3 regions of the Lysinibacillus sp. NPDC092081 genome follow, and region 1 is predicted to be linked to each of the others. Evidence: riboswitches for the same ligand, from Rfam matches in the RefSeq annotation. Region 1 holds a riboswitch; each other region holds the start of a gene.
What was found. A riboswitch is a leader RNA that binds a small molecule or an ion and turns the genes downstream of it on or off. The one in region 1 is predicted to bind S-adenosylmethionine.
Positions count from the first base shown of each region.

Region 1 (11,143 bases):
AAAAACCAAACACTTTTTGGCATAAAATATCCTCCATTATTTCGCTACTCTAAATAGTTAGTTTATGTTGAAAAATACAAAAGTACAAGAAAAATAAATTTACTCTTTTTACATAGGCTTTAGAATATTTTTTGTGTAGTTTTTTTCGGCCATTCTCATGATTTACTCCGGTCGATGTACTTTTCGCTTGGCTATCCTCATCATTCGCTCAGGTCATTCACATAATATTAAATTCTTCCCTCATGACGGAAGCACTAGCACGTGATAAAATATAATGTTAGAGGAGTGAAATAAATGACAGAAACAAACTTTCCTTTTCCTTCAGATGGGAAAAGATATTATACATGGAATCGATATTTACGTGAGCAATTCGGTCATAAAGTTTTTAAGGTAGCACTAGACGCGGGCTTTGACTGCCCAAATCGTGATGGTACCGTTGCCTTCGGAGGTTGTACGTTTTGTAGTGCAGCAGGTTCTGGTGATTTCGCAGGCAATAAAGTTGATCCTATCGAGGTGCAATTTGCTGAAATACGTGACAAAATGCATCAAAAATGGAAGGACGGCAAATATATGGCCTACTTCCAAGCGTATACAAATACACATGCACCACTACCAGTATTAAAAGAAAAATTTGAAGCAGCCTTAGCCCAAGAAGGTGTTGTTGGATTATCTATCGCGACGCGCCCAGACTGTCTGCCAGATGATGTAGTTGAATATTTAGCTGAATTAAACGAGCGCACCTATTTATGGATTGAGCTCGGACTTCAAACTGTGCATGAAAAAACAGCAAATCTTATCAACCGTGCCCACGACTATGCAACATATGTGGAAGGTGTTGAAAAGCTACGAAAGCATGGTATTCGTGTTTGCTCGCACATAATTAATGGCCTTCCTCTTGAAGACTATGACATGATGATGGAAACTGCTCGTGAAGTCGCAAAGCTTGATGTACAAGGCATTAAAATTCATTTACTACACCTTTTAAAAGGGACACCAATGGTTAAGCAATACGAAAAGGGCATGTTAGAATTTTTAGATCAGGACATTTACACAAAGTTAGTAGCAGATCAGCTTGAAATTCTACCACCAGATATGGTTATTCACCGTATCACAGGTGATGGACCAATTGATTTAATGATTGGCCCTATGTGGAGTGTTAATAAATGGGAAGTATTAAATGGAATTGATGCAGAGCTTGAACGCCGTGGAAGCTGGCAAGGGAAATTTTATCAAGCTGAGGTTACGAAATGAAGCTACAACGCGTTTTACAATATGCACAACAGCTGATAAAAGATACAGTTGAAGAGGGCGACACTGTAGTGGATGCCACAGCAGGAAACGGCCACGACACATTATTTTTAGCACAGCTTGTCGGCGATGAAGGTCAAGTATACGCCTTTGATGTTCAAAAGAGTGCTGTTGATGCGACTCTCCATCGCCTTTTAGACAATGGCTTAGAGCATCGTGCACTTGTTTTACATAGAGGGCATGAAGAAGTAGCCAACTATGTGCACAAGCCAGTAGCTGCTGCAATTTTCAATCTTGGTTATTTGCCTGGTAGTAATCACGACATCGTTACACAGTCAAATACTACGATACAAGCCATTGAAGATTTGCTAAAGCTGCTCAAAATCGGTGGTCTTATTGTCCTTGTCATTTATCATGGTCATCAGGGTGGTAAGGAAGAACGAGATGCTGTGATAGAATATGTGAGTCAACTTCCCCAAAAATATGTGCACGTATTAAAATACGAGTTTCTAAATCAACAAAATGATCCTCCCTTTGTGATTGCTTTAGAAAAAATGAAAGATCACTCGTTAAGTTAGATCGTTTCAATATCAAAATTTATTTAAGGCATGATTCCGATGGAGCATTGGAATCATGCCTTTTTATTTAGAAAAAAAATATCCCCCGATGGCGCGGGGGATGGGAGGAGTACTTAACTTTTACTTTCATGTCAAATTACCTTAATTAACTTTAGCTAGTTAGATTTTAAAAGTGTTTGTTGTTTCATTGCATCCACATATCGTTGATTGACTTTTTCCCAATCGACAGTATTCCACCAATTCGTAACAAATTCAGGCCGGCGATTTTGATATTTCAAATAATATGCATGTTCCCATACATCAATAATGAGTAGAGGAATTTTCCCTTCTTTTAAAGGTGTGTCTTGGTTAGCTGTACTCATAATGGTTAATTGTTCACCATCCAGCACTAGCCATCCATATCCACTTCCAAAGCGAGTAATGGCTGCTTTAGAAAGCTGATCCTGAAAATTATCAAACGTTTTAAAATGATAATCAATCGCCTTTCCAATATCAGCATTTGCCTCACCACCACCATCGGGACTCATCAAATCCCAAAATAAACTGTGGCAATAGTGTCCTCCACCATTATTTTGGACGGCTGTTTGAATGTCAGCTGGAAGTACATCAAGATTGCTTAATAAATCTTCCAACGACTGATTTTGTAAATCCTTATGACCTTCTAAGGCTACATTTAAATTATTTACATACGTAGCATGATGCTTAGAATGATGGATTTCCAACGTTCTAGCATCAATATAGGGCTCCAACTGATCATAATCATATGATAGTTTCGGTAAATGGAACACGGTCATTTTTTCACCCCCTCCCAAAAAGTTTCTTAAAGGAAAGATAATTTCCTTAAGACAAAATATACCTTCTTTTTCTATTGCCGTCAATAGAAATTTTTTTATAAAACAAAAAAGCTATCTAATAGAATGTTTCATCTATTAGATAGCTTTCTCGTTATTGTCTATTTATTTTTACGTTTTTCATTATAATCCACCCAGAAATCTGCACCTTTAATTCCTAGTTTACGAGGATCAAAAACAGGATCTTTTCCTTCTTTTTTCTGTTTCTCATAATCCTTTAATGCGACTATAGCAGGCTTCATAATAATTAAAATCGCTATAACGTTAATCCAAACCATTAAGCCAAGTCCAACATCCCCCATAGCCCAAGCAAGATCGGATGTGCGGATTGTACCGTAAAACGCAGAAATTAAAATTGCAAATTTAGCCAGCCATATGACGACTTTTTCAGTAGCTCCTGAGAATAGATAAGCCACATTTGTTTCGGCAATGTAGTAGTATGCCATAATTGTCGTAAAAGCAAAGAAGAATAATGCAATCGCTACGAATGGTCCCCCAAAACCTGGTAATGAAGAGTCAACTGCATATTGTGTGTATGCTGCGCCTTCTTTAATACTTTTCGCAAATGTGATTTGTTCTTCTCCAGATAATCCACCTTTATTGAAATCTCCAACATAAACATATGAATCAGCACCCGCTTTTTCATCGTGTACATTATACATACCAGTAAATAAAATCATAAATGCTGTAGCTGTACAGATTAATAAAGTATCAATATATACAGAAGCTGCTTGGACGATACCTTGTTTAGCAGGGTGTGATACTTCTGCAGCCGCTGCCGGATGCGCACCTGTCCCTTGACCTGCTTCATTTGAATAAATACCGCGTTTAACCCCCCATGCAATAGCGGAACCAATAATACCACCAAAGATTTCTTGTGCACCAAATGCGCTAGAAAAAATTAATGAAAATACAGCTGGTACTTCTTTAATATTCATTGCAATAATGATGATGGCCATCAGAATATATGCTAATGCCATAAACGGTACAATGATCTGTGCAGCATTGGCAATCCATTTAATCCCACCGATAATAATAGTACCTAATAAGACGACAATAATAAGTCCTGTAATCCAAGTCTTAACATCGAAAGCGTTTTCAACCGCTGTCGCAATTGCATTCGATTGAACACCCGGCATCAAAACTAACATGGCAGCTAATGCGGCAACAGCAAAAATAACTGCAAACCACTTTTGCCCCATTCCTTTTTCTATGTAAAAAGCTGGCCCACCACGATATTCTGTATCTTTCTCTTCTTTATAAATTTGAGCCAATGTCGACTCAACGTAAGCAGTTGCCGCACCGATAAAGGCGATTGCCCACATCCAAAAAACAGCCCCAGGTCCCCCCATCCCGATTGCTGTAGCTGTACCGGCAATATTACCTGTTCCTACTCGACCAGATAATGCGATAGACATCGCCTGGAAAGATGAAATCCCCTTTTCTGATTTTTCGCCTTTAAACATTAAAACAAACATATCTTTAATGTGTCTTACTTGTAGGAACCGTGTAATGATTGAAAAAAAGAGGCCTATTAACAAAATGCCATAAATAAACCACGGTCCCCATAAAATCTCATTAATTTTCCCAACAATCGTTTCCATTTTACCCCTCCGATTTGAAAAATATTACTTTAAGTCATTATAGTATTACATTTTTCAGAAAATTACAATATTATATTCAAGTAACGAAAAGTTAGTTATTTTTCTAGTTAATTGGAGAGGTAATTCACTATTCAATTATATAGCCAATTCTTCGAAGAGCATTATTAATAAAATCACGTATATAAACAAAAATCTCGTCACGCTCTACTTCATGAAATAGATTATGATAACAGTTTGCCCATTCTTTGAATTGAAACTCTGTAAATTCCATCTGATGTAGCCAGTTACGTGTTTGTTTAGTTTCAGTAATATTATCTTTTTCAGCTGTCATAACTAACATAGGCATATTAGGGAATTCAGCCTTAGGCAATAACACTAAATTGCGCATCATTTGCTGTAGTTCTCGATACCATTTCACTGAAACGACTGACGAAAAGGGAACCTCATCCTTCATCTCATCTCTACCTTCTAAACTGCGCGTTAATGCTTCTAATGTAATTTCATGGGTCAGCTTCACATTTGCAGTCAGGGCACTTAAACTAGTTAAAGCATTTGATAGTTTACCTGGCAATAGCTTTAAATGAAGCCAAGGTGAAGTTAAGATAATCCCTGCGCATTCATATTTTCGTTTTTGCATGGTATGTAGTAATAGTGTCGCACCAAGCCCATGTCCTATTAAAAAGACAGGTAAATTATACGAAAAAGCATTCTCCATTAAATGCCTTGTATATTTATTGTATTCTTTAAAATCTTCATCGTGAACACGAGAAAATCCTACATTTACTCCATGGTTAGGTAAATCCCCCATGACTATGTGGAAGCCTTCCAATCTAAGTTTTTCTATAAGCCATGCATACCATCGGTGATTTTCATATGCACCATGAAGAATAGCAACCACAGCCTTTGCTTGTCCATCAGCTTCCCATTTCCACATTTCACATAGTCCTCCTAAAAAAATAATTACACAATGATTATATCGGAATATCTAGCTCATTTTAATTTTATATTTCCATCAAGTTGCGTATTTGATACGATAATATTACATCATAGAAAGAAAAGAGGCGATCCTTATGATCTATCCATTTAAAGGTAAAATACCCAATATCGATCCATCTGTTTTTATTGCCGATTATGCAACCGTTACTGGTGACGTTACAATAGGTGCTGAAACAACAATTTGGTTTAACACAGTTATTCGAGGGGATGTATCACCAACAATTATCGGAAAACGAGTTAGTATTCAAGACCTCTGTTGCTTACATCAAAGCCCTAAATATCCGCTCATTATTGAAGATGAAGTAACAGTCGGACATCAAGTAACTTTACATAGCTGTACGATTCGTAAAAAAGCCTTAATAGGTATGGGCTCTATAGTATTAGACGGAGCGGAGATTGGAGAGGGTGCATTCATTGGGGCGGGTAGTCTTGTACCTCCTGGCAAAGTCATTCCTCCAAATAGCTTAGCATTAGGTCGTCCTGCAAAGGTTGTAAGAGAATTAAATGATGAAGATAAGGAAGATATGGAACGCATCATACGTGAATATATAGAAAAAGGACAATACTATAAATCACTTCAAACAGAAAATAAATAGCTATTTCAACAGCTCCACGTTTGCTTGAACAACCGAGCCATACATAATTATGATTAGGAGCTTCTCTTTTTCGATAAAAACAGCAAAAGGGGCTATTAGAATGTTGAGCCCCTTTCTGTAATAGTATTTTAAAATATTTTTTCAGCTCTTCATTACTTTAGCTGAATAGCTTATAAGCCTGCTTTTTCTTTTAATGCATCAGCTTTGTCTGTTTGTTCCCAAGGTACATTTAAGTCTGTACGACCGAAGTGACCATATGCTGCAGTTTGCTTATAAATAGGGCGACGAAGGTTAAGCATTTTAATAATCCCTGCTGGGCGTAGATCAAATAGCTCGCGTACCCATTTTACAATTTCACTTTCCGTAACTTTTCCTGTCCCAAATGTATCAACAGCAATAGATACAGGTTGAGCAACACCAATCGCATAAGCTAGTTGTACTTCAGCTCGTTCTGCTAAACCAGCTGCTACGATATTTTTTGCCACATAGCGTGCTGCATATGCCGCTGAACGGTCTACCTTAGTTGCGTCCTTACCAGAGAAAGCACCTCCACCATGACGTGCATAGCCACCGTATGTATCAACGATGATTTTACGTCCAGTTAGACCAGCATCCCCTTTTGGACCACCAATTACGAATCGGCCAGTTGGGTTGATGAAATATTTAGTATTGGCATCTAGTAATTCACTTGAAACAACTGGAGCAATAACGAATTCTTTTACGTCTGCTTGAATTTGCTCAAGTGTAGCTTCTTCGTCATGCTGTGTTGAAATTACAATCGTATCCACGCGCACTGGTACATTGTTTTCATCATATTCAATCGTTACTTGTGTTTTTCCGTCTGGACGTAAATATGCTAGTTCACCAGATTTACGTACTTCCGTTAAACGACGAGCCAGTTTATGCGCTAAACTAATTGGTAATGGCATAAGCTCTGGCGTTTCGTTACATGCATAACCGAACATTAAGCCTTGGTCACCTGCACCAATTGCTTCAATGTCAGCATCTGTCATAGAGCCTTCACGCGCCTCTAATGCTTGGTCAACACCTTGAGCAATATCAGGTGATTGCTCACCAATAGCAACAAGTACTGCTAGGTTTTCAGCATCAAAGCCATACTTTCCACGTGTATAACCGATTTCTGCTACAGTATCACGAACGATACCTTTAATATCTACATAAGTAGAAGTAGTAATTTCTCCTGCTACTAAAACTAAGCCTGTTGTTACTGTTGTTTCACACGCTACACGCGCGTTTGGATCTTCTACTAAAATAGCATCTAAAATGGCATCCGAGATTTGATCACAAATTTTGTCTGGATGTCCTTCTGTTACACTCTCTGATGTAAACAGTCGACGGTTTGTCATTTGGTTTCCTCCTATTACTTACTGCGAATTAATACGGTACTCATTACCCATGTCAAGTCCGCCCCTATGGATTGGACTCTCAAGCCGTTGTTGCTGTCGTTTTACTTTTGCACAAATATACAGCTGCCGCTCTTAACACGAGGTTTTCGAAAGATCCGTCATTATAATAAGGAAAGGACTATATGCTTACCTTTACATTCGTTTTTAACAATAAAAAAATCCTTTTCTCACGCTTACTTAACATGAGGAAAGGAATAATGACTTCGTAACCTTTCACTCTTATCGTTCAAGGGGCTTTCCCTTGCATCAGGTTGGCACCAGCGCATGTCGTGAAATAGTTCATGCAGGTTGCCGGGTTTCACAGGGCCTGACCCTCCACCAGCTCGGGATAAGAGTATCCGTTCAATATCTCATAATACGTAAAAGGTAGAACGTTGTCAAATATTTTTAGCTTCTTTCAGCGAGTGTCCAAACATCCGCTGAACCTGTGGCATTACCGAAATGACCGACATCGTATCGGCCCTCATGTTGTTGCCGCTACGTTAGCACTGCGCTTTCGCACAATAAACAACTGATGGCCAAAGCACAAAGCCGATTCTGGACGCAATTATGCCAAGGTATAATTGATTGTATTCTTATAAAGAAAGTATGGGATTAAACAAGAAACTAATTTGGATTATGCTGTAATTTGAAACAAAATAATCCCTATTCTCCACCTCACATCATGTGTTAACATATGTGTGACCCCTTTAAAGCACATTTTGTAGCTACAGAACATGTGGTGGATGAATATGATTGTAGCCTCATTTCAGTTGACGACAAACCCCAACTGATAAAAAACCAGCTAAGACTTCACATCCTGTGCGAACCTCATGTTAGTTAAGAGCTTCCAAACGCAATTTTGCTGTGTCGAAAGTGATTGTGTGATCACTTATTATAGGGTAAAAAACATTATCAAAACGAATCAATTTACTTTTTGTCGTTTTCTTGAAAAGTAATAAAATCTGAAAAATAATTTCCGAATTAGTATAGATTATTTAAGCAATTGTGTTATACTATTTTTGAAATTAAGAAAATCTCCCTCGACTCTAGGGAATACTATAAAAAAGGATGGTATTTAATCGATGAATTCAGTAGAAATTGCAAACGAACTGAAGGAATTATTAAGCGGCGGTAACATTAATGTTCAACTTTCAGTACCACAATTAGCTGAAAAGGCTACTTCTCGTGGTGAAGCTATGTTAACAGTAGATGGCGCAGTTCGTGCAGAAACTGGCAAATACACTGGTCGTTCACCTAAAGATAAATATACGGTAGAAGAAGATAGCACAATGGATAAAATTGACTGGGGAAAAGTTAACCGACCAATTTCTTCTGAAGTGTTCGATAACTTATATGTAAAAGTAGTAAAATATTTAAAAGAACGTGACGAATTATTCGTATTCAAAGGCTTTGCTGGTGCTGACAAAGATTCGCAATTAAGCATCCAAGTAATCAATGAATATGCTTGGCACAATCTTTTCGCTCATCAATTATTTATCCGTCCAACTAAAGAAGAATTAGCTTCTCATGTTGCTGACTTCACAGTTATTTCAGCTCCTAACTTTAAAGCAGACCCTGCTGTTGATGGCACTGCTTCTGAAACATTCATCATTGTATCACTTGAAAAGAAAATTATCCTAATCGGTGGTACTGAATACGCTGGTGAAATCAAAAAATCTATTTTCGGTATTATGAACTACTTATTACCACAACAAGGCATCCTTTCAATGCACTGCTCAGCAAACGTTGGTGAAGCTGGTGATGTTGCATTATTCTTCGGTTTATCTGGTACTGGTAAAACTACTTTATCAGCTGATCCTGATCGTAAGCTTATCGGTGACGATGAACATGGTTGGTCTGATAACGGTGTATTCAACATTGAGGGCGGTTGCTATGCAAAAACAATTAACCTTTCTGCTGAAAAAGAACCAGAAATCTACAACGCAATCCGCTTCGGTTCTGTTCTAGAAAACGTAGCTGTTGATCCAGAAACTCGAGTTTGTAACTATGATGATGGTTCATTAACAGAAAATACACGTGTAGCTTATCCAATTCAATACATTGAAAATATTGTTGATCCATCTGTTGCAGGTCACCCAAAAACAATCATCTTCTTAACAGCTGATGCATTTGGTGTATTACCTCCAATCAGTAAATTAACAAAAGAGCAAGCAATGTACCACTTCCTAAGCGGTTTCACATCTAAACTTGCTGGTACAGAACGTGGTGTTACAGAACCAGAACCAGTATTCTCAACTTGCTTCGGTTCTCCATTCCTTCCACTTCCAGCAACACTTTATGCTGAAATGTTAGGTCAAAAAATTGACGAGCACAGTGCACAGGTATTCTTAGTGAACACTGGTTGGACTGGTGGAGAATATGGTACTGGTAGCCGTATGAAGCTTTCTTACACTCGTGCAATGGTACGTGCTGCAATTGACGGCAAATTAGCTAATGTTGAAACAATTCAAGATTCAGTATTCGGTTTAAACATTCCAACTTCTATTGAAGGTGTACCAACAGAAGTGCTTAATCCTCGTGATGCATGGACAGACAAAGCTGCTTATGATGCTAAAGCTGCTGAACTTGCTGGTTTATTCAACAAAAACTTCGAGAAATTCTCAAATGTTTCTGAAGCTATCACTAAACTTGGTGGTCCATTAAAATAATTTACTAAGCAAAGGGAACGATTTAAAAGTCGTTCCCTTTTTTGTGTTGAAAAACAAAATGGTCCAGGAAATCTTTGAGAATGTTTTGGAGCTTTAATTTCCATTCCATGTTACTCGCTTTCCTGTGAACGAGCATCGGGCCGATTCCTCAGCTTTGTTGTTGTTGCTGTCGCTTCGCTTTCGGAAGAAAAACTGTGGCTGAAGTTTTGTTTTATTACTATAAATTAGGGTGACATGCCAGAAGATACATGCTAAGTGACCTGGTTGATTGGAGTGGAGACTGAGCGACTCCTTAGGAATTAGCAATAGAGGAACGAAGGCTAAAACCATCACATCCTGTGATAACGCCTTCGTGACCAACATCGTGTTGGCCCAAGCTACTCATCGGACGCCCCCAGGAAGCTTTGCTCTGCGCGAAAGCGTAGCGGCAGCGGCAAAGCGCTCAGTCGGAACGGAAATCAACCCCCTCGTTTTGCCGAAGAGCCATACTTTATTTAATAAAACACCTTAATTTCATTGACATAATAGCATTTCAACAACATGCAAAAGAAACGATTAGGGTCGTTCCCTTTTTTTATATTCCCCTATTTAAGAGAATTCTACTTTTCATATTAGTAACTTTGTGTATAATTCATAATAGTAGTTTTAGGGGGATATATATGAAAAGAAAATATAAAGTGATTATTACCATGGTCAGTCTTCTATTAGTATTGTTTGTTGTGGCTGGATTTTTTGCAGGGAATTATTTCTATAACTTCGCCTTAAATCCTAATACTGATAAATCAGCTGTGTTTAACTCTCCGCACAATTCTATTACTGTTAGTCCTAAGGATGCTAAAGAAAAAGAAGAGAGTGAGAAGTGGTTTAAAGAGAATTATGAGGACTCTTATATACAGTCTTTCGATGATTTGAAATTACATGCCTATACGCTTAAAAATACAAACGAAACAAATAAATGGGCAATTGTTTTCCATGGATATTCATCTGATGGCTCACAAATGACCAAGTACGCTAAGCATTTTTATGATACAGGCTACAATGTTCTCGTACCGGATGCAAGGGCTCATGGAAAAAGTGAGGGTGACTATATTGGTATGGGTTGGCATGATCGACTTGATGTAGTCTCTTGGATTAATAATGTTATCAGTTCTGATAACAACGCTGAAATTGTTTTGTATGGTGTTTCCATGGG
Region 1 covers NZ_JBIVRU010000002.1:24,012-35,154, reverse strand. The annotation lists gene ACIQLB_RS05040 (MDR family MFS transporter) at 1-23, opposite strand, end outside; gene mnmL (tRNA modification radical SAM protein MnmL/YtqA) at 295-1,251, shown strand; gene mnmM (tRNA 5-(aminomethyl)-2-thiouridylate-methyltransferase MnmM) at 1,248-1,826, shown strand; gene ACIQLB_RS05025 (superoxide dismutase) at 1,982-2,620, opposite strand; gene ACIQLB_RS05020 (alanine/glycine:cation symporter family protein) at 2,779-4,281, opposite strand; gene ACIQLB_RS05015 (alpha/beta hydrolase) at 4,409-5,215, opposite strand; gene ACIQLB_RS05010 (gamma carbonic anhydrase) at 5,352-5,873, shown strand; gene metK (methionine adenosyltransferase) at 6,044-7,240, opposite strand; SAM riboswitch class I at 7,517-7,635, opposite strand; gene pckA (phosphoenolpyruvate carboxykinase (ATP)) at 8,365-9,951, shown strand; gene ACIQLB_RS04995 (alpha/beta hydrolase) at 10,611-11,143, shown strand, end outside.

Region 2 (11,143 bases), on a different contig from region 1:
TATCGATAAACAGCTTTGCTCGTTAAAATAATGTCATTGTAAATATCTAAAACCTCAGGTAAATCTTTCTCTTCCATTAATCGAATCATCATGCTCACGTCCAAACTTTAGAAGGGGTTAATTACTATTAGATTTTACTACTTTTTCTGGCATCACACATTAAAGTACCTCGCATCTGGATGTGCAAAGACGATTGCTGAAACAGAAGCTTCAGGTTCCATCATAAAGCCTTCCGTTAAATGCACTCCAATGTCCTCTGGTTTTAATAAGCCAAACAATTTCTCTTGATCCTCTAAGTTCGGACATGCTGGATAGCCAAATGAGAAGCGCTGTCCTTGATATTTTGCCGCGAAACGATCACGCATCGTAAATTCTGTCGCATCTGGGAAGCCCCACTGGTCACGAATTTCTTGGTGCATACGTTCCGCAAAGCCTTCCGCAAGCTCAAGGGCTGTAGATTGTAATGCATGACTTTCAAGGAATTTCCCTTCCTCTTTTAGCTGACGAGCCTTCGCCATAACCCCTTGTCCTGCCGTTACCACCATTAAGGCAATATAGTCCATTTCACCGCTTTCAACTGTTGTTAGGAAATCTGCAAGACATAAAAACGGTTCAACTTGCTGACGCGGGAAGGTAAATCGTTCAATTTCTGTTTTGCTATCTGCTGGATCGTAAACGACTACATCATCCCCATCGGCTTGGGCAGGGAAAAACTGATACATACCTGATGGTTTCAACAGATCCCTTTGTAAATAATCGTCGACTAAATCTTTTAACTCCGTTGCTCTTGCATCGCCAGCATCAAGTAATTGCTGTACTTGACCCTTTAAACCTAGGTGATGTCCTAGTAATGTCCGCATATTAACATATGGATATAAATGCGAAACAGCATATTCTCTCTTTACATGGCGTCGCACATCAGCTGGAAGAAAGACAGTCGCTTCCTTTACCGTGCGCACAGGCTTTACAGTTATTTCTTTTGCAGGGCGAGCCGCTCTTTTTTCGTCTGCCTCTAAGCGTTTTTCACGCGATTCCTTAATTTCAGCTAAGAAATCTGCACGTGTATCTATCCCCATTAACCGATTTGCCTGCTCTAATCCTTGCATCGCATCCTTTGAATAAATGACAGGTCCATTATATTCGCCGGCAATTTTTGTTTCAGTAAAGCGACGGGATAATGCCGCTCCCCCTACTAAAATAGGTACGTCAATACCTGCTTCCTTGAAATCTTGAGCTGTAATAACCATTTGCTGCGCTGATTTTACAAGTAAGCCTGAAAGCCCGATGAAATCTGGCTTTTCCTTGCGAATCGCTTCTATTAACTGGGCAGGTGTTACTTTGATGCCAAGATCAATCACCCTATAGCCATTATTACTTAAAATAATATCAACAAGGTTTTTCCCAATATCATGCACATCGCCTTTTACAGTTGCAAGTACCATCTTCCCCTTGCCAGCACTCTCTTCATCTTTCTCCATAAATTGCTCTAAATGTGCCACCGCTGCCTTCATAACCCCTGCTGATTGTAATACTTCTGCTACGATCAGCTGATTATCGTTAAATAAGCTGCCAACCTCTGCCATTCCATCCATTAATGGTCCATTAATAATAGCAAGCGGTGTTTCGAAAATTTCACGAGCAGCCTCTAAATCTTCAATAAGCCCTTCTTTTGTACCCTCTAAAATATAGTAAGCTAAGCGACCTTCTACTGTTTTTGGAATATCTGCCTCTGTTTTTTCCTTCTTTTTATCACGATAGAAATCCGTAAAGACTGCTAATGTTTCATCATTTGTATGAAAGAGTAGATCATTTGCTAGCTTAATTTCCTCCTCAGGAATGGATGCATAACGTTCTAGCTTCTCCGTATTCACAATTGCATAATCTAAACCAGCCTGTGTACAGTGATATAAATACACAGCGTTTAATACTTCACGACCTACTGGTGGTAATCCGAACGAAATATTACTTACACCAAGCACCGTTAATGTACGAGGCATTTTTTCTTTAATAAGGCGAATTCCTTCCACTGTTTCAAGCGCTGAGCCAATATACTGTTCATCTCCTGTACCTACAGGGAACATTAGTGGGTCAAATATAATATCTTCAGGAGCAATACCCCATTTTTCTGTTAACAATTTATATGAACGCTCAGCAATCTCTAGCTTGCGGTGTCGATCAACCGCCATGCCTTGCTCATCAATTGTCCCCACAACTAAAGATGCACCATATTTTTTCACTAGCGGTAAGACTGCGTCAAAACGCTCCTCGCCATCCTCTAAGTTAATCGAATTAATGATAGCTTTCCCTTGAGAAAACTTAAGTGCTTCCTCAATTACTTTTTCATCTGTTGAGTCAATCACAAGAGGTACTTTTACTTTTTTTACAACCTCCTGCATAAAGCCACGTATATCCGCTAGTTCATCGCGGTCAGGATTTGCTAAACATATATCGATAACATGTGCTCCATTTTTCACTTGAGCTCGCGCAATTTCTGCCGCTTCCTCAAACTTCCCATCAATAATTAAATTTTTAAACTTACGAGAGCCGATGACATTTGTCCGTTCCCCAATAAATAATGGACGCATAGAATCGTCATACACTAATGGCTCTATACCTGATACTACATGACCATGTGTTGCATCTGGTAATTGACGAGGCTTTTTGTCCTTTAGCACTTCTCGAATAGCGGCAATATGCGCTGGCGTTGTACCACAGCATCCTCCAACTATATTCAGCCAGCCCTTTTCTGCAAAGCCTTTTAGCTTTTGTGACAGTGATTCAGGTGATTCATGATAGCAGCCTTCCTCATCAGGTAAGCCTGCATTCGGATAACAGCTAATATAGCCTGTTGAAAGCTCTGCTAGTGAACGGATATGATCCGTCATAAACTCTGGTCCGGTCGCACAGTTTAAGCCAACTGACAATGGTTTAATATGCTCGATAGAAATGTAAAAAGCATCAATTGTTTGACCAGCCAGTGTCGTTCCCATCGGTTCAATTGTTCCCGATATCATCACAGGTAGCTCTTTTCCAGTTGCTTCAAAGGCACGAGATACTCCCAATGTTCCTGCCTTAACATTTAGCATATCCTGACTAGTTTCTAGCAAAAGGACATCTGATCCGGCTTCGATTAATGCCTTTGCCTGAACATAAAAGTTTTCCTCTAACTCATCAAATGTAATACCACCTGTAACCGACAAGGTTTTTGTAGTTGGTCCCATAGCCCCCGCAACAAAACGTGGCCAATCGGATGTAGAAAACTCATCCACTACTTTGCGTGCAATTTCCACAGCACGTTTATTAATTTCTTCTGCCTTCGCACCAAGATCATATTCATTTAATACAAGTGGTGTACTTCCAAATGTATTTGTACAAATAATATCTGCGCCAGCCTCTAAATATTTTCTATGAACTTTTTCAAGCACATCTGGTCTAGTTAGCACAAGATTTTCATTACAGCCATCATATTCCTCGCCGCCAAAATCCTCTGCTGATAAATTTTCATTTTGTAGCATTGTACCCATTGCGCCATCAAGAATTAAAATTCGTTTCTCTAGTTGCTCTTCAATCAAGTGCTTAGCCATTTATACTTACCCCTTTTTTCTGTTCATCCAATTGCTCAATAAATTTCATCAATTCTAGTGTCATATCATAGCGTAAAAACGGTGTGATGAGGTAAATACCATTGAAATACTCCGCTGCTACTTCTACTAATTCCTTAGCAATTGCAATCCCTTCTAGTGTTGCGCGTTCCTTATCATCGCCACAAGCCTTCATACGGGCTAACGCTTCATCCGATAGTTTGATACCCGGCACTTCATGATGCAAGAACTCCGCACTTTTATAGCTCGTTACTGGCATAATGCCTATATAAATTGGTGTTTCTAAATGCTTTGTTGCCTCGTAAATTTCCACAATTTTTTCCTTTGTATAAACAGGCTGTGAAATAAAATAATCTGCCCCATGTTCAATTTTCTTTTCTAATCGAGAGACAGCGCGATCGAGCACACGTACATTAGGATTAAATGCAGCCGCTACAGAGAAATTCGCCTTTTTACGAAGTGGTTTCCCTGAGAAAGATACACCTTCATTTAACTGTTTTATTAATTGGATGAGCTCCATTGAAGAGACGTCATAAACGCTAGTAGCCCCTGGAAAATCACCTACCTTTGTCGGATCTCCAGTAACTGCTAAAATATCATGAATCCCTAGTGCATTTAATCCCATTAAATGTGATTGTAGACCAATTAAATTACGATCTCGGCATGTTATATGTGTCAATGGGCGTACCCCATGCGTTTCTTTCAGCAAGGCACCCATTGCGACATTACTAATCCTTGGAGAAGCGAGTGAATTATCTGCCATCATGACTACATCCGCGCCAGTTTCATATAACTTTTTTGCACCTTCAATAAAACCTTCGATTTCTAAATGTCTTGGTGTATCTAACTCCACAATAATCGAGCGTTCACGTTTTACTTTTACATGTAATGGCTCATAATTTGCTGGCTCTGCCTCACGTACAACCTCTACTTTTTCTGGCTTTGCATACTTTTCCTCGACCGGGGATAGCTCATCTAAGTACTTTTTCGCTGCAGCAATATGCTTTGGTGTCGTACCACAGCAGCCACCAATTAAACGTACCCCCTGATCACGAAGCTCTACAGCTGCTCGACCAAAATAATCTGCCTCCGACTCATAAACAACACGGCCATCCTCCAAATCAAGGAGAGAGGCGTTCGGATATGCTGACATAAATGCCTTCTTAGGAAGTTCTACTCCTTCGAATGCTTGTATAGTATGGTGAGGACCTAAGCGACAGTTAACACCTACGATATCAGCACCTAGCGCTTCAAGTTTATGTAAGGCGTTATTTAAGCTCATTCCATTTTGCAAAATTCCGGGTTCGTGCATAGAAACTTGAGCAATAATCGGTAATTTCGTTTTACCTCGTAGCATTGTTAAAGTCGCTGTTAGCTCTTCAAAATCATAATAAGTTTCAAGTAAAAGGCCATCTGGATTTCCTGCAAGTAAAACAGTTGCCTGCTCATCAACTGTTGCTAAAATTTCCTCTAACGTTGCGTCACTTTTACGAATACCACGGATTCCCCCAATAGTACCTAAGACAAATTGTCCACCATCTACCGCTGCTCGTTTTGCAATCGTTATCGCGGCTTCATTAAACTGCTGCACACGAGATTCTAATCCATAGCGGGCTAATTTTATGGCATTAGCTCCGTAAGTGTTCGTTTGAATAATATCGGCACCAGCTGCTATATATTCTCTATGAATCTTTTCAATTAATTCCGGTCTCTGTACATTCATTTCCTCATGGCAGTACTCCAAGCCATAGCCGTATAAAACCGTACCAATTGCGCCATCTGCTGTTAGAACATGCGTTTTTAACCTTTCAAGCAATCCCATAAAACTAGCCTCTCTTCCCTTTTCTATCAATTATGCCTCGGCATAATTGCGTCTGGAATCGGCTTTGTGCTTAGGCCTGCATGATGCAGGTTAGTTAGCCGTTATCGCATGGATGCGATGATTTTAGGCTAACATCCTTTTTAGCACTCCTTTCCGATTTCCATGACATCCGCCGGAGGCTTTAACTTCTTTCGGCGGATGTTTGGACACCCGCTGAAACAAGTTAAAATAAAAAAGCCTTCTTTTATAAAAAAAAAGAAGGCTTTACGTTTCGTAATTGTTTTTCCTTCTCATCTTCGACACAACGGTCTTCTGGATTTAGCACCTGACAATAAGTTGGTTGCTGAAGCTTCATAGGGCCAGTCCCTCTGCTTCTCTTGATAAGAATGTAGTATGAATTTTTTAAATAATTAAAAGAATCATATCCTTTACGAACGATTGAGTCAAGACTATTTCACAGAACAGAGGATAATTTTACGAAAAACATTATATTTTGATTCAATTCAAACAATTATGATAGTTTTTCAGCAAGTTCCTCACCAATTTTTTTACCATTTTGAATACATGCACCTATGCCCACTCCAAAATAAGAGCATCCCGCTATTGATAAATTTGGATAGTTTTTCTCAAGCTCTTGAACGAGGCCTTGCAACGCTTCACGATGTGCCAAGTCGTACTTGGGCATTTGGTCGATCCATTTTGTCACGTCAACAACAGTTGGTTTTTCCTCGATCCCCAAGCTTATTCTTACATCCTCTAGAGCAACAGCTGCTAACTCTTCATCAGTCATCATACGCAATCTCTCATACTCAGGGTTAATGCTCTTATAAAAAAGTCGTACAAGTAATTTCCCTTCTGCTGAGGTGTGTTTCCACTTGTGACTTGTCCACGTTGCTGCATTACAAATAACATCCGAATTATGTGACACAATATAGCCTGTTCCATCTGCTGGTAATCTATTATCGGGTACATCAAATCCTAAGTAAATTGTAATGGCGGATGCAGTATTGAATTGTTTAAAATAGCAGTTCAAAGATTCATCCTGCAATAAACTTTGTACCGCTTCATTTGGCAGTGCCATTACAACATGATTTGCTTCCATCATTTTACCGTTTGCTAATGTAACAGAGTATTGATTCTCCTGCTTTTTAACACTAGTAGTGGCTACCCCTTTTATAATTTCTACATCCGTTAATGTTTCTTCAAGTCGATCTATTAGTGATGATAAACCATTTTTAAATGAAATAAATTTTTTATTGGCTGCTTTCACAAACTGTTCTCTGTTTGCATCGAAACCTTTAATAATACTACCGTAATCATTTTTGTAATCGATTAAATAAGGTAACGTGGAAGCAATGGAAAGCTGATTTAAATCTCCTGAATATACACCTGCAAGTACGGGCGCTATTTGGTTTTGAACAAGCTCCTCACCTAAATAGTATGTTAAAAATTCCCCAATAGAGCTTTCCTTTGTAAACACTTCATTTGGCATTGTTAAATCTTTTAATGCTTCTTTTTTACCTTTCTCTGATACAAGCGTGCTTTCTTCAAGAGATTGTAAGCTCATAGGAATACCAAACGTTGAGTCTGCAGGGATGGCATGTAGCTCATTATTTGTGTATATATACGAAATGCCCGTTTCGTTATACACAAGATTTTGTTCAAAATTAAGTTCTTCTACTAACTCCATGACACCTTTATGACGCGCTACAATAGAATCTGCTCCTGTTTCCATGATGAAGCCTTGTTCATATGCAGAGTGAAGCTTGCCACCAAGGTATGTACTCTTTTCAACGAGTACAAGCTTTACATTTAAGTCTTTCTCCTGAACTTGGCGTTGTAAATAATGCATCGTACACAATCCCGTAATTCCGCCACCTAATACAACAACTGTTTTCATATTAACCGCCCCTATTTTTAGTTCTTTATTTCAGTATAAACTTTTTTTATCGAAAATTATGTTAAACCCTTTACAAATTTAGCAAAAATGGAGCTATCCAGCACATTGGATAGCTCCATCTTTTTCATATTCAAATAGCCTATACTCGCTAGAGGCTTTTATCTACCTAACGGAATTTATATATTAACAGTTGATATAGTGTTATTTGTGCCCTAAGTGTGTAGCGCCTAAAAAAAATAGGAAACAACAATTTCTTTGCCTTAATTAATTTAAATTTTGTGTAAAGCTAGCTAATTTTCCAGCAGAATTTTTCACTTCATTAAAGGCAATACCTAATTCACTTAGTACTTCTACTATTGCTTGTACTTCTTTTTCCATCCGACCATTTTGATCTTTGGCTTCAGTCATAGCTTCTAATATGTTAGTAAATTGTCCTTCTGTTTGAACCATATTTTCCTCACCAGAGGCTACCTCTTCTTGAATATTACTAAGCGAATGAACAAGTTTATCTGTCCGTTCATTCGTTTTATGTAGTAAAGTCGCTACCGATGTGACAGATTCCTTTGTTTGAATCGATAGTTTCCTTACTTCATCTGCAACAACACTAAAGCCTTTACCCGCTTCTCCAGCACGAGCCGCTTCTATTGCCGCATTTAATGCCAACAAGTTTGTTTGATTAGCAATATTTGTCACAACATTCATAATCGATTCCATTTCCTTTGACATATCTGACAACTGTGCAATATTTTCCGCAATATCATCAAGCGAATAAATAATATTACTCATATTTTGCGATTGACTCTTTAACCGTTCACGACCTTCTAATGCCTGACTCTCAGCCATAGTCGAAACTTGAAGTGATTTTTTCGCTAGTTGTTTAATCTCATCTGATTGTCCACTTAAGCGATGAAATGAATTGTTCGTTTCCTGAGATATTGTGGCAAGACCTTCTGAAGACTCTACGATTTCTTGCTCTATCGCTTCTTTCCTACGTTCCATTTTTTCATGAAGTTGCTCAATTGTGTGCTCAAATGCCTCTAAAACTAACTGTTGCTCAAAATTAGAAATTTTTGAGATGGCTCGAATTGTATTAAGCTGATCCATTGGATGATTAATATGTTCTTCAACCAAATCAATAAATGATGCTGTTAAATCTTGAAAGGCGCAAATATACCATTGTGTTTTAAGCCCGATATGGACATGCACTTTAGCAATTTTAATTCGTCTTTGATAAAATTCATCATCAATCGTACCATTAAACATTTCAATAATATGACGTCGTAATGTAATTTTCAGCTTCTCCACGGAACTATGTCTATTAATAATATCTACTAAACTACGTTCAGTTCCAATCATTTCATAAAATCGATCAACAATATTATCAATATTGCCTTCTACAAAAGGTTGAAAGGCTTTTAAATATTGTAAATCCCGCTTTGTCAATTTAAGTAAATCAATTTGCTTTTTTATTGAATGGCAATTCGCTATATCCATTTTTACAATGTATTGCTCTAAATCTAACGCCATTGTCTTTCCCTGTTTTTGAAAAATCACACATTTACCCTCTTTCATGCCGTGTACTTTTGAAAAGCTGAGAAAAATCTAAGTCCGTTCATAAAATATAAGAGATCAGAAAGGCTCATCACATAATGTGGAGTTGATTTCCGTTCCGACTGGGCGTCCCAGCCTCCACTCCAATCACCTTATATAGTATATGTTTAATCAATTATGCCTCGGCATAATTGTGTCCGAGGCTTTAACTTTTAGTGATAAGCCATCAGGATGTTGGTTAACCATTTTAATCTATTAGCTAAAAATGGGTATACATAAGCAAAAAATCTTTTTATCGGTCAAAATTAACCCTATATTTTCTTATTTAATATACCCAAGAAGAAAAGCACCATTATTTACGAAAATATTGCGAAAAAACAGTATAACAATAACCTTATACTTTGCTATAGCTACTAACTACTCTTTCAAAATCCCTCATATACCTTATACATTTTATAAATAGCTGTCAATTTTCATTTATACATTTTTTACCATAAAATGTACGAATAGTACCTATTATCTTATTTTTTGTCCAAAGCAAAAAAAAGCTACCACAATACTTTTGGGTAGCCAATTTACATCATCTCTGTTTTTTTTATGCTTATTTTTTCCTTGTTTTAGTTTGTAGTACTATCGCTTTATTATATTAATATTTTTACAATCAGTTAATTATAGTAATATACACTCATCTTATAATCCAAAACAAAAACCTAGGACCTATACAAAAAGAGTTGATAATTGAATCTAAATACCCATTATTTTTTAATTAAAAACACTTACGTTCCTTTTAATTCTTGCAGTAAATTTGCAGCTTCCTCACTTCCTGCATTTGCTGCAAGTCCATACCACTTTATAGCCTCTTTAATATTTCTAGCTATTCCTTCCCCTTTATTGTATATGTGCCCTAGTTGTAATTTAGCCTCCAAATCACCTTGAAGAGCAGCCTGTTTAAACCAATGAATACCCTTTTCAATATTTCGTATACCTGTTAACCCTTGACTCCAAATAAAGCCCAAATCATAAAAGGCATCGACATGATATTGCTCTGCAGCTCGTTCATACCAATATAATCCACGGTTCACATCTTTAGGTCGCCCTAAGTGTCCCTCTAAATAGATTCCTCCAAGCCTGTATTGTGCCTCAACATAGCCGGCTTCTGCAGATTTTTTATAGTAGCTACATGCTTGCTCCTCGTCTTTGTCGATTCCTAATCCCTGCTCGTAAATAATTCCGAGTGTAAACATAGCCTCAGCCACACCTTTTTGAGCGGCGAAGTCGAACCAATTCTTCGCAAGTACCAAATTTTCTGGTACCCCTTCACCGTTAAAATACATGTCTGCTAAATTATTTGCAGCATCTGGATGCCCTTGCTTTGCTGCAGCTTCATACAATGAAAAAGCCCTATTATAGTTTTCTTGAACACCTATACCTTCAAAATAAAAATTACCAAGTGCATATTGTGCATCGGCATTACCTTGAGATGCTGCTAACTCAAACCACTTTACTGACTTTTCTGGTTTAAAATATTCTCCGTCAATTGCACTATAATATTCTCCAAGCTGAAATTGTGCATCGGTATCCTGTTCCTCGATGGCATCTTTGTATAAGTCAATGATTACTTCATGATCTAGATCTTCTTCGTCAAACGCCTCAACCTGTTCATTTTGGTGAACAAAATACCATTCCAATATATCAAGTACATCATCAACAACTTCATTGCAATTGGCTAACTTCTCCAGTGAAGAAATTTGCCAAATGAAAATATAGATAGGGAGTGGAATTGCTTCACGCAGTAAATCATCATATTCAGCTAAAAGTGTTAGCACATTCTCCTGTACTGACTGTGTCTGTTCTGGATGAATAATTTGTAAATGTCGTTGCTGATTTTTTTTCAAAAGTCCTCGCACAACTTGATATAATATTTTGTGCAAGGCTGCTAATTGTACTTCTTCGACTGTTATCAAATAAATGTTTTGCGCAAACCATGTATCTTGTGTTTGCGTGAGCTTTTGTAGGGCTCCAATTCGCTCTTTATTTTGTTTTGCTAAAAATTGCCCATACATACGTTTCCCCCCTAACACACTATCAATTTCGCCTTGGCGTAATTGTTGTTGCTGTTGTTGTTGCTTCGCTTTCACTGCAAAAACATTTACTGAATGAAGAAAAAAACTGCCTCACCACTATTATATGGAAGACAGTTTGAAATTGGTTACACATACGCTCTCAAGATTAAACCAATGAACAATGTAATGAACAAAAAGACAGTGA
Region 2 covers NZ_JBIVRU010000019.1:40,199-51,341, reverse strand. The annotation lists gene ACIQLB_RS20350 (GNAT family N-acetyltransferase) at 1-89, opposite strand, end outside; gene metH (methionine synthase) at 153-3,584, opposite strand; gene ACIQLB_RS20340 (bifunctional homocysteine S-methyltransferase/methylenetetrahydrofolate reductase) at 3,577-5,424, opposite strand; SAM riboswitch class I at 5,712-5,811, opposite strand; gene ACIQLB_RS20335 (protoporphyrinogen oxidase) at 5,936-7,324, opposite strand; gene ACIQLB_RS20330 (protoglobin domain-containing protein) at 7,589-8,878, opposite strand; gene ACIQLB_RS20325 (SEL1-like repeat protein) at 9,652-11,013, opposite strand; gene ACIQLB_RS20320 (YdcF family protein) at 11,085-11,143, opposite strand, start outside.
Region 2: linked by a shared signal. The riboswitch ahead of ACIQLB_RS20340 (bifunctional homocysteine S-methyltransferase/methylenetetrahydrofolate reductase) and the one ahead of metK (methionine adenosyltransferase) in region 1 are both predicted to bind S-adenosylmethionine.

Region 3 (11,143 bases), on a different contig from region 1:
AATGTGTACGCCAAGCTCTTTCGTTAGATCCGATAAAAATGCTTTCGAACGCTCTCCATCCACATCTGCGAGCTCTGGTAATTTTTCAAGTGCATAGCCTGTATTCCACATCTCCGGTAGTACAATAATTTCTGCACCTTGTTTTGCTGCTTCACGAATCTTGTCCTCAGCGCGAGCAAAATTTTCTTCTACTTTGCCAAAGCCTACGTTTAATTGGATACAACCGATTTTCATTGTTATTCCTCCTCTAGACAGTACTTTTCTGTATTTATACTACAATAAATCAACCTTACTTCCATGGTTTAAGCTCAATATTTAGATTAATATTTCTCCACTTAATACTTGAACTGCCGAACCTGCAATAGCAACATCTTCTACTTTTGGTGTAACGTACAATAATCCACCACGTTTTGAAAGCTGTTTGCTAACGATGCTTTCTTTTGATAATTTTGCACACCAGTAAGGTCCTAACGCTCCATGAGTGGAACCATTTACATGGTCTTCATCAATGCCTTGTGCAGGAGAAAAGAATCTTGAGACAATATCAATTCCCTCATCCTTAGAAATGCTTGTAATACAAACACCACGTACAGGGAACTGTTTCATCGCAGGAAAATCAGCTTTAAAATCTGCAATATACTCTTCGTGACTTAGCTCCACTATATAATCCAATTCTGTTTTTCCTACATATGTTGGTTTCAACCCAAGCCATTCTTCAAGCTCCACAGGACATTCAATCTCTTCTAACTGGTACTTCTTAATTGTTATTTTAACTAGTTCATCCAGCCAAATTGCTTGCAAAGGACCACTTAAAGTCTGGAATGTAATTGCCGAGTTGACGGGTACAATCCCTTGTTTCCAGAGTAAAAAAGCGCTAGCGATTGTTCCATGTCCACAAATCGGTATTTCCTTTGCTGGCGTAAACCATCTAAGAAAAAAATCATTATCTTTCTTTTGGACAAAAGCTGTTGTTGGTACGGGGATCTCCTGAGCAATTTTCTGCATAGTCGACTCAGGTATTGTTGAATCAAGTAAACAGACTGCTGCGGGATTTCCCTTGTAAAGTTCTGTAGTAAAAGCATTGACGATAAAATATGAAACTTTGTTCAATTTTTTCACCTCATATATATAATTGGGTCTCTTTTAGTTTTTAGTTAACTGAAAAGGCTCTAGACAATTACTAAAAAAAGTAATATTATGTGCATCATATCTTTAATAATTATTATATTCTGAAAAAGGTGGACATGCATGGAATTCTCAAAAAAACTACAGCAACTCCCAACTCAATTTTTTGCAGCACTTGTGCAAAAAGTAAACGCTGCTCTAGCTGAAGGGCGTGATGTTATCAATCTTGGTCAAGGTAATCCAGATCAACCCACTCCTCCACATATTATTAAAGCATTACAGGAGGCAGCAGAAAATCCACAAAATCATAAATACTCTCCATTTCGCGGCATAGCAGAATTACGCCAAGCAGCAGCAAGCTTCTACAAACGTGAATACAATGTTGACATTGACCCTGAAACAGAGGTAGCTATTCTCGGTGGTACGAAAATCGGTCTTGTTGAGCTACCGTTAGCCGTTTTAAATCCCGGTGATACAATGCTATTACCGGATCCTGGATATCCAGATTACTTATCTGGTGTCGTATTAAGCGATGTTAATTTTGAAGTCATGCCACTTTTTGCAGAAAATGATTTCTTGCCAGATTATAATGCTTTATCCGATGAAATAAAGGAAAAGGCGAAGCTGCTTTACTTGAATTACCCGAATAACCCAACTGGTGGTACGGCAACACTTGAATTTTTCGAGGAAACAGTACGCTTTGCAAAAGAGCATAATATTATCGTATCACATGATTTTGCCTACGGGGCGATCGGATTTGACGGCAATAGACCTATCAGTTTCTTGCAAGCTGACGGTGCTAAAGATGTCGGTATTGAAATGTATACATTATCAAAAACGTATAATATGGCAGGCTGGCGCATTGGTTTTGCAGTTGGTAATCCCGATATTGTTGCAGCCATTAACCTTATTCAAGATCATCTATTTTGTAGCCAATTCCCTGCAGTGCAACAAGCCGCGGCAGTTGCACTTACTGCTTCCCAGAGTTGCGCGGATAAGCTAAGAGCGACTTATGAGCGTCGACGAAACGTCCTGATCGAAGAAGCTCAGCGAATTGGTTGGCAAGTAACAGCACCGAGAGGCTCTTTCTTTGCCTGGCTTCCTGTTCCGCTAGGTTTTACGAGTGAACAATTTGCCGATTTATTGCTCGACAAAGCTGATATCGCAGTAGCTGCAGGCAATGGCTTCGGTCAATATGGTGAAGGCTATGTTCGGGTTGGTTTACTTGTTAGCGAAGACCGCTTACGTGAAGCAATTAGCAGAATTGAAAAATTAAACTTATTTAGCTTATGAACATTTCAATCTCCCTACCTGAGTAGACTCAACCAAAAAACTGTTCCATTAGCTCAAACTTGGCTACGGGGACAGTTTTTTCATTTCACTATCTTTTTGGTTGCTCCCCCCCTTCTTCTAGCGGATTCTTTTTCAACGAAATATTATAATAAAATAAAAAATTTTAAAAATTCGATTGACTTACTATATACTATAATCTATATTAGTTTTATCGGATTTACAAAAAAATATTATAAATCTCTTATCAAGAGTAGCTGAGGGACTGGCCCTATGAAGCTCGGCAACCTCCTTTTTTAAGGAAGGTGCTAAATCCTGCAAACGATCATCGTTTGAAAGATAAGAGAGGACGTTTTTTCATGAGCCTCTCTTAGTTTTTTTAAGAGGGTTTTTTTATTTTTAAAAACCGAAAAAATAACTTTGGAGGTTTTCTCATGAAAAAGAAAAACAAATTTTTACTAGGTTTAGCGAGTCTCACATTGGTAGCAGCATTAGTAGGCTGTGGTACTAAAGAAGATAGTCAAAGTAAGGCTATTAATGAACATAAAATCGTAGTAGGTGTAACTTCTGGTCCACACGAACAAATTGCAGAGGTTGCTGCAAAAGTTGCCAAAGAAAAGGGCTTAGAGGTGGAACTAAAAACTTTCTCTGATTATGTGTTACCAAATACATCGTTAGCCGAGGGTGATCTTGATGTAAACAGCTATCAACACAAGCCATTCCTCGATGCATTTAACAAAGATCACAATACAGATTTAGTACCAGTAGGAAAAACAATTTTAACTCCTATGGGCATATACTCTGAGAAATATAAATCATTAGAAGACGTTCCTGATGGTGCAACATTCGGATTACCAAATGATCCAACAAACGGGGCTCGTGCCCTATTTGTCCTTCAAGAGGCGGGCTATATTAAATTAAAAGACGGAGCAGATTTAACAGCATCTATCCGCGACGTGGAAGAAAACAAAAAGAACTTAAAATTCATTGAATTAGAGGCCGCACAAATTCCGAAGCAGCTTAGTGAAGTAGATATAGCAGCCATTAATACGAACTTCGCTCTTGAAGCTGGCATTGATCCTAAAAAAGACTCCATTCTTTTAGAATCTACGGACTCTCCATATGTAAATTACATTGCGGTACGTGCTGAAAACAAGGACGACCCAACGATTAAGAAATTCGTTGAAGCTTATCAATCTGATGAAGTACGCAAATTTATTGAAGAGGAATTCAAAGGTGCTATAATTCCAAGCTGGTAAGTAACGATTAAGGACCTTTCATAAAATCGAGAATCTGCGAGACTCCTACAGGAAAGCTAGCAGATTCTTGCTTTATAGAAGGACTTAGAAAGGAGATATCACAGTATGATCCAATTAGAAAATATAACAAAAGAATTTAAAACTAAAAAGGGTATTGTCAAAGCAGTAAATGGTATTAACTTACATGTCAAAAAAGGTGAAATTCATGGAGTTATTGGCTATAGTGGTGCAGGAAAAAGTACTCTTATTCGCTGTGTCAATTTATTAGAGCGTCCAACAACAGGAAAGGTATTAATCGATCATGTAGATATTACTTCCCTTTCTCTAAACGACCTTCGCAAAACCCGTCAAAAAATCGGGATGATCTTCCAGCATTTTAACCTCTTAAAAACAGCGACTGTTTACAACAATATTTCGGTACCCTTAAAGCTTCTTGGCTATAACGACTCCGAAGTGAAAAAACGCGTTGCAAAATATGCAGAAATTGTTGGCCTAACAGAAAAATTAGATAGTTATCCTAGCCAGCTTTCAGGTGGTCAAAAGCAACGTGTCGCTATTGCACGTGCCCTTGCCCAAGAACCTGAAATTTTGCTCAGTGATGAAGCGACAAGTGCACTCGATCCTGAAACAACTGATGCTATTCTTGAGCTTCTCTTGAAAATTAATCGTGAGCTAGGCATCACTATTTTACTCATTACACATGAAATGAATGTTATTCAAAAAATTTGCGATGATGTATCTGTTCTTGAATCAGGGACGGTTGTGGAATATGGCTCTGCTATAGAACTATTTTCGAAGCCTCAGCATCCAACGACCCGAAAGTTTTTAAATACCATTTCTCAACGTAATTTATCCCCTTCCCTTATCGAGCAATTAAATGTTTCGGGAAGTGTTATTCGTTTAACATTCCTTGGCGAAAGTACAGGGAAACCATTACTTGCAGAAGTGAGCAAAGTTTATGATGTACAACCAAATATTTTAACAGCCAATATCATTGAATTAAAAAACGGCATTGTCGGTAATATTGTCGTGCATCTACACGGTGAGGCACATATCGTAGAAAAAGCACTTAAGTATTTTGCAGAAAACGGGGTAAGTGTTGAGGAATTAGGAGGCGAATTAAATGAATAGCATTCAAAGCTTCTTTGCAGATTGGTCAGATGTCATTGGGAAATCCATTATCGAAACCTTCCAAATGGTCGGGATTTCATTATTCTTTTCTATTTTAATCGGAATTCCGTTAGGGCTTTTAATCGTTTTAACTCGTCCGGGACAATCGTTTGAAAATAAATTTCTCTATCAATTTTTCAATTTATTTATTAATATTATTCGCTCTGTACCGTTCATTATTTTACTATTCTTCATTTTACCGTTCACGAAGCTAATTGTCGGCACGACTATTGGGGTAAAAGGTGTTATTGTGCCGCTTGTTGTTTATACAGCGCCTTATATTGCGCGACTTATGGAAACGGCACTTTTAGAAGTTGATCCAGGTGTTGTGGAAGCTTATACAGCAATGGGTATTAAGCGTCGTCATATTATTTCGAATGTCTTACTACGTGAGGCTCGCCCAGCCATTATTCTAGGCTTAACGATTGCCACAATCGGTCTTATAGGAGCAACAGCAATGGCTGGAATGGTGGGTGCTGGTGGTTTAGGTGATCTCGCCTACCGTTATGGACATTTACGCTATGAGGTCGATGTGATGTATGCGACAGTGTTTGTCTTAATCATCCTTGTTCAGAGTATTCAATCAATAGGTAACCGCTTTGCCGCGAAGCTAAAGAAAGATTAGTAGGAGGATTACGATGACAAAGACAACAGATGGCGATCTACTGTTAAAAAATATTAATGCACAAGCCCCCTTCCCTATTTGCTTTGCAGATTTAGAAAAGGCAGTTGCAGAAAAAATGGAAGCTGGTCCATTTGGTTACATCCGTTCAGGTGCTGGTGGTGAGCAAACATTACGAAATAACCGTGCAGCCTTTGAAAAATACTCTATTATTCCACGCTTTTTACATGATGTTTCAAGTATTGATACATCGATTGAGCTGTTTGGCAAAGTACATCCAACGCCGTTCTTATTTGCTCCTGTTGGCATGAACAGAATGGCACATGATGAGGGAGAGCTTGCTGTTGCACGTGCAGCTGATCAGTTAAAAATTCCTTATATTCAAAGTACCGTTTCAAGCTATGCGCTTGAGGATGTAGCACAAGCAGCTCCCACTGCTACTAAATGGTTTCAATTATATTGGTCAACAAATGAGAAAATTGCCTATAGCATGCCGCTCGAGCTGAGGCCGCTGGTTTTGAGGCGATTGTTTTAACTGTAGATACAGTCATGCTTGGCTGGCGTGAAGAAGATGTTCGCAATCAATTTTCACCATTAAAGCTTGGGTATGCACGAGGAAACTATATGAACGACCCTGTTTTTACTGCTTCTTTACCAGATGATTCATTCGAGTCATATGTACAGGGCGTTTTGCAAAATGTGTTCCATCCAACGATCAATTATGCCTCGGCATAATTGCGTCCGGAATCGGCTTTGTGCTTGCACAAAGAACTCCTTTCCGATTCCGTGACATCCGCCGGAGGCTTTAACTTCTTTCTGCTGAAAGAAGTTAAATTGGGAGAATGTACGTGAATTAAAGACGACTTTGACGGTTCTATCCGTCGCTCTGTCTTCTATCCGTCACTTCGGGGTGGCTTTCCGTCGCTTTGGCTCTTCTATCCGTCACTTCTCTGGTTCTTTCCGTCGCTCTGTCTTCTATCCGTCGCTTTGGCTCCTCTATCCGTCACTTTGGCTCTTCTTTCCATCACTCTGTCGGGGCTATCCATGATTTTGGCTGTTCTATCCACGACTTTGACCGTTCTATCCACGATTTCGGCTGTTCTATCCACGACTTTGACGATTCTATCCATCACTTCGACCTTACTATCCGTCTGAATCTCAAAAAGGGCTACCTCACAATTGAGGTAGCCCCATTTTTTATTGAATAACACCTAGTTCACGACCGACTTTTTCATAGATTGCTAGAGCGTCGTCTAGCATTTCTTTTGTATGTGCCGCTGTAGGCATGTTACGAACACGTCCTGTGCCTTTTGGAACCGTTGGGAAAACGATCGATTTAGCGTAGACGCCCTCTTCGAATAGGCGACGTGAAAATTCCTGTGTAAGCTTTTCATCACCAATAATACATGGTGTAATTGGCGTTTCCGATTCGCCGATATTAAAGCCCAACTTAGCAAGACCTGCTTTTAGATAATCGCCATTGTCCCACAGCTTATCGTGAAGCTCTGTTGAGTCGATCAGCATTTGCACGGCTGCTGTAATCGCAGCAACATCACCTGGTGGTAATGCTGTTGAGAATAAAAATGGACGAGAACGCACTTTCAGCCAGTCAATTAAATTTTTCTTACCTGCTACATATCCACCAACAACACCAATTGCTTTAGAAAGTGTACCAATTTGGAAGTCAATTTCTTTTTCTAAACCGAAATGCTTTACAGTGCCTTTTCCTTTACCTGTTACACCTGATCCGTGTGCATCATCGACATATGTTATTAAATCAAACTCTTTCGCAATCTCAACGATTTCTGGTAATTTTGCAATATCACCGTCCATTGAGAATACACCATCAGTAATGACCATGACTTTATTGTATAAGCCTGATTCTTTTGCTTCCTTTGCCTTTGTACGTAAATCGTCCATATCTGAGTGATTAAAGGCAATGATTTTCGCACGTGATAAACGGCAGCCATCAATAATCGATGCATGGTTTAATTGGTCTGAAAGAATCGCATCATTTTTATCCATAACAGCTGAAATAGCTGCCATATTACAGTTAAAACCTGATTGGTAAGAGATAGCTGCTTCTGTTCCTTTAAATTCAGCAAGCTTTTCCTCTAATTTTACGTGTAAATCAAGTGTGCCATTAATCGTACGGACTGCTCCAGCCCCCACACCGTATGTCTCAATTGTTTCTTTGGCAATACGCTTTAAATCTTCATTCGTTGCTAAGCCAAGATAGTTGTTTGAGGATAGATTAATTAGATTTTTGCCACGTACCTGAATAATTGGGCCGTTTGCTCCCTCTACTGGATCAATTTCATTGTATAAGCCTTGATCGTGTAAGGCTTTTAGGTTCTCATCTAAAAATGCATTCAATACTTTTGACAAGCGTATCATCCTTTCCTAGGAACACTATTCTAGTTCCTAGTGTAGCACAAGCATGCTATTAGAAAAATTACTTTGTTAATCTTTCGAATAGTGGGGCAGTTTTTTCGCGCCAAAGAGATGATGATACACAATTATCTAATAATCGACGGACTGTATACTCCGCTTCCGCATAACGCTTCGAATAACCCATTGCATCCTGCATTGCTTCTTTATACTTTGCCCGAATATCTTCAATTTGAGCTTCTGCTTCCTGTGAAATTGCGCAATGTCTCCCTATATCGAAAATTTCATCCCCTAGTCTTCCGTCCTGTGGGTCAAAGATATGAGGCTCTGTACTATCAAAGATACAGAAATTCAATTCCGGGATAATAACCATGTCAACAGAGTTTGAATCCAAGCCACACCAAATAATTTGTGCATCGAGCCCTCTCGCATTTGCCTCGTCTGCTAAACCTTTCATTAAAGAAGATTTACCTGTACCTGGCTTACCTTTGATCATCAATCTTCGCGCTACATTTTTTGTTATGCTATCTACTGTATTTTCGGCCCCCCTCGGTGTTAATGTTCCGAGTAAGCGATGTGTGCGCATTCCTGTTTTATTTAAGACCATCGATTGGAAAATATCTGTCTTTAAATTTTCAATCTGGTCATTTAATGCCTGCCAGTTCATACAGCTCTGTGTGACTACTTCCCAATCATCATGAATCTTTATAGCATTATTCAGCTTCGAAATACACTTCTCACTCCATGACTCTCGTTCCGTCATTGCATCAGCGAGCTGTTCGCCAACCCTTTCAAGCTGGATTTCTTCTAAACAATCATAAAATGACATCACCCGATGCTTTGTTCCAAGGAAAACCGGTTCAATTCCCCATTCCGATGACCATACAAATAGTCGATTACATCCTTGAACATACACTGCCTCAACAATATCCTCCAGCAACGCATGCTTAAACCACTCCACCGCAAAGCCTTGCTTCACATAAAAATACCCAAGCTCTTTAAGAAGCTCCGATCCTTTAAACGTAGGTGCACCCTGCAAAATATAAACTAATTCAGCCTCATCCATCATTTCTTTATATAAATGTTTAATTCCTTGCCCAGTCAGTGCGTGTCCATAATAATAGGTCACATTTCCGTTCAATTTCGATCCCCCTTTATCTTATGCCTTGCATTATATGAAGGAACCTTTAAAAAAATGAAGAGCTACTTTTATTTTTCACAAATAAAAGTAGCTTCTTATTTAATAGAATGGCTTCATGCCCTCTATATCGCCAATACACTTCATTAATACCTTTCGACAATAAGGTAACGAATATTGCACAATATAGCCTGATGTTAAAGCAATGACCACAGTACCAATGCCAACAGGACCTCCGAGTAACCAGCCAAGAATTGTTACAAGCACCTCGATACCCATTCGTGCTGTTTTAATCGTTCCGCCAAATTTTTCAACAAGAATCATCATTAATGTATCCCGTGGCCCTGCCCCCATATTCGGAGCAATATACATACCACAGCCAAAGCTTAAAACAAATAAACCTACTACAAAATAAGTTATCTGTAAGCCATAAATACTTGTTGATGGTAATAGCCAATTAAAAACATCTATAAATGATCCGATAAGTAGCATATTGAGCCATGTCCCGATTTTTGGCCATTCTCGTAAAACAATTGCAGTTGAAACAACAATTAAAAGCCCTGTTAAAATAGACCAAGTACCAATTGATAAACCAAGATTCTGAAATAAACCCACATGTAACACATCCCAAGGGCTCGTTCCTATGATTTTCCCTTTAATGGACATTGTAATTCCAAGCGACATCACCATTAAGCCACCAATAAAAAACGTCCAACGCCACCCCGTAATTTTCCTCATATCATATCCTTCTCTCTATGTATGATATTGCTGTAACAGTACCCTATTTTCTACAAAAATCCTACTCTTACTTCCTGACAACTTAAATAAAAAAACTACCCAGCATATCATCCTTGGGTAGTGGTAATTGTTGCGAGTTTTGCTTTTGTCACTGCGACTAAATCATCTAGCTGTACGTGGATTTGCATGCCGATTTTCCCGGCACTCACAATAATACTTCCTTGCTCTTGAGCTGACGCATCGATGACAGTTGGATAAAGCTTCTTCATGCCGACTGGAGAGCATCCACCTCGTACATAGCCTGTATAGCCGAGTAACTCCTTAACCGGGAGCATGTCGATTTTCTTCTCGCCCACAACCTTTGCAGCAGCTTTTAAATCCAGCTCATCTGCTACAGGAATAACAAATACAAAAAGCTTTTGTGCACTTGCCTTTGCTACTAATGTTTTGAAAACACGAGAAACTGGGTGACCAATTTTTTCAGCAACCGAAATTCCGTCAACTTGGCCGTCACCAGTCTCATATTCAATTACTTCGAACTGTATTTTTTGTTGCTCCAATAATCTTATAGCATTCGTTTTCGCATGTTTTGCCTTAGCCATGTAAAAAAACTCCTATCTGTAGCATCAGGCTATCATGGAGAACATAGGGTCATTTCCTGGTCGATAGCCATCTTTCGCCATTTGAATATGAGTGGCATATTTTTCAGAAGCGTATTTAAATGTTCGCGCCCTATATGCCTCTGCATAACTCTTACCGAAAATTGTATCTGCAAATGGATTTAATTTCAATTCTATCGAAAAACGTTCTGGTACTTTAACTTCAATTACTTCACGTACAAAAGCAGGATCACTGTCATCTTTATCTACCTCTTGACCATTTAACTGCGCTTGCATGTGTTGAATTTTAGCATCTCCACTTACTGCTACATGTAAATCCTGTGGTGATGGTTGCATGGGTGCTAGAGCTGTATTCCGCACCTGCTCTAGAATTTGTAACGTCTCCTCATCTAGTATAGGCGCTTCCTCATCTACATGCTCTAGTGGATATGCAAGAGCTTCAGGCTTTTGCGTTTGTTGCAAATCTTGAATGATTGCTTGCTGTTGAGGCGTGATTTCTTTTGATTCTTCTTTTTGTTGCTCATAGAGTTCTTGATCTGTATGCCCTAATAGTAAATTTTCTAGTTCAAACAATAACGGATTTTTCTTTGGCTGAAAATATAGAGAGTTTTTTCGATATGCATCACCTGCTTGTTTTCGTTGTAAAATCTTTTTACGATTATAGTGTGATGAAATTCTTTCTTGTTCTATTAAATTGGATAGTTTCATATAATTCACCTCGGCTTTCTAATTTAATATGCAAGTTAATTAACAGATATGATAATATCTTCAATTAACTTTACCTATTCCG
Region 3 covers NZ_JBIVRU010000006.1:54,881-66,023, reverse strand. The annotation lists gene ACIQLB_RS11705 (carbon-nitrogen family hydrolase) at 1-234, opposite strand, end outside; gene ACIQLB_RS11700 (PhzF family phenazine biosynthesis protein) at 316-1,110, opposite strand; gene ACIQLB_RS11695 (pyridoxal phosphate-dependent aminotransferase) at 1,249-2,418, shown strand; SAM riboswitch class I at 2,657-2,761, shown strand; gene ACIQLB_RS11690 (MetQ/NlpA family ABC transporter substrate-binding protein) at 2,850-3,674, shown strand; gene ACIQLB_RS11685 (methionine ABC transporter ATP-binding protein) at 3,780-4,805, shown strand; gene ACIQLB_RS11680 (methionine ABC transporter permease) at 4,798-5,469, shown strand; gene ACIQLB_RS11675 (alpha-hydroxy acid oxidase) at 5,483-6,001, shown strand; gene ACIQLB_RS11670 (hypothetical protein) at 5,992-6,201, shown strand; gene ACIQLB_RS11665 (glycine C-acetyltransferase) at 6,664-7,863, opposite strand; gene ACIQLB_RS11660 (nucleotide kinase) at 7,922-8,998, opposite strand; gene ACIQLB_RS11655 (YczE/YyaS/YitT family protein) at 9,098-9,733, opposite strand; gene ybaK (Cys-tRNA(Pro) deacylase) at 9,841-10,335, opposite strand; gene ACIQLB_RS11645 (hypothetical protein) at 10,360-11,061, opposite strand.
Region 3: linked by a shared signal. The riboswitch ahead of ACIQLB_RS11690 (MetQ/NlpA family ABC transporter substrate-binding protein) and the one ahead of metK (methionine adenosyltransferase) in region 1 are both predicted to bind S-adenosylmethionine.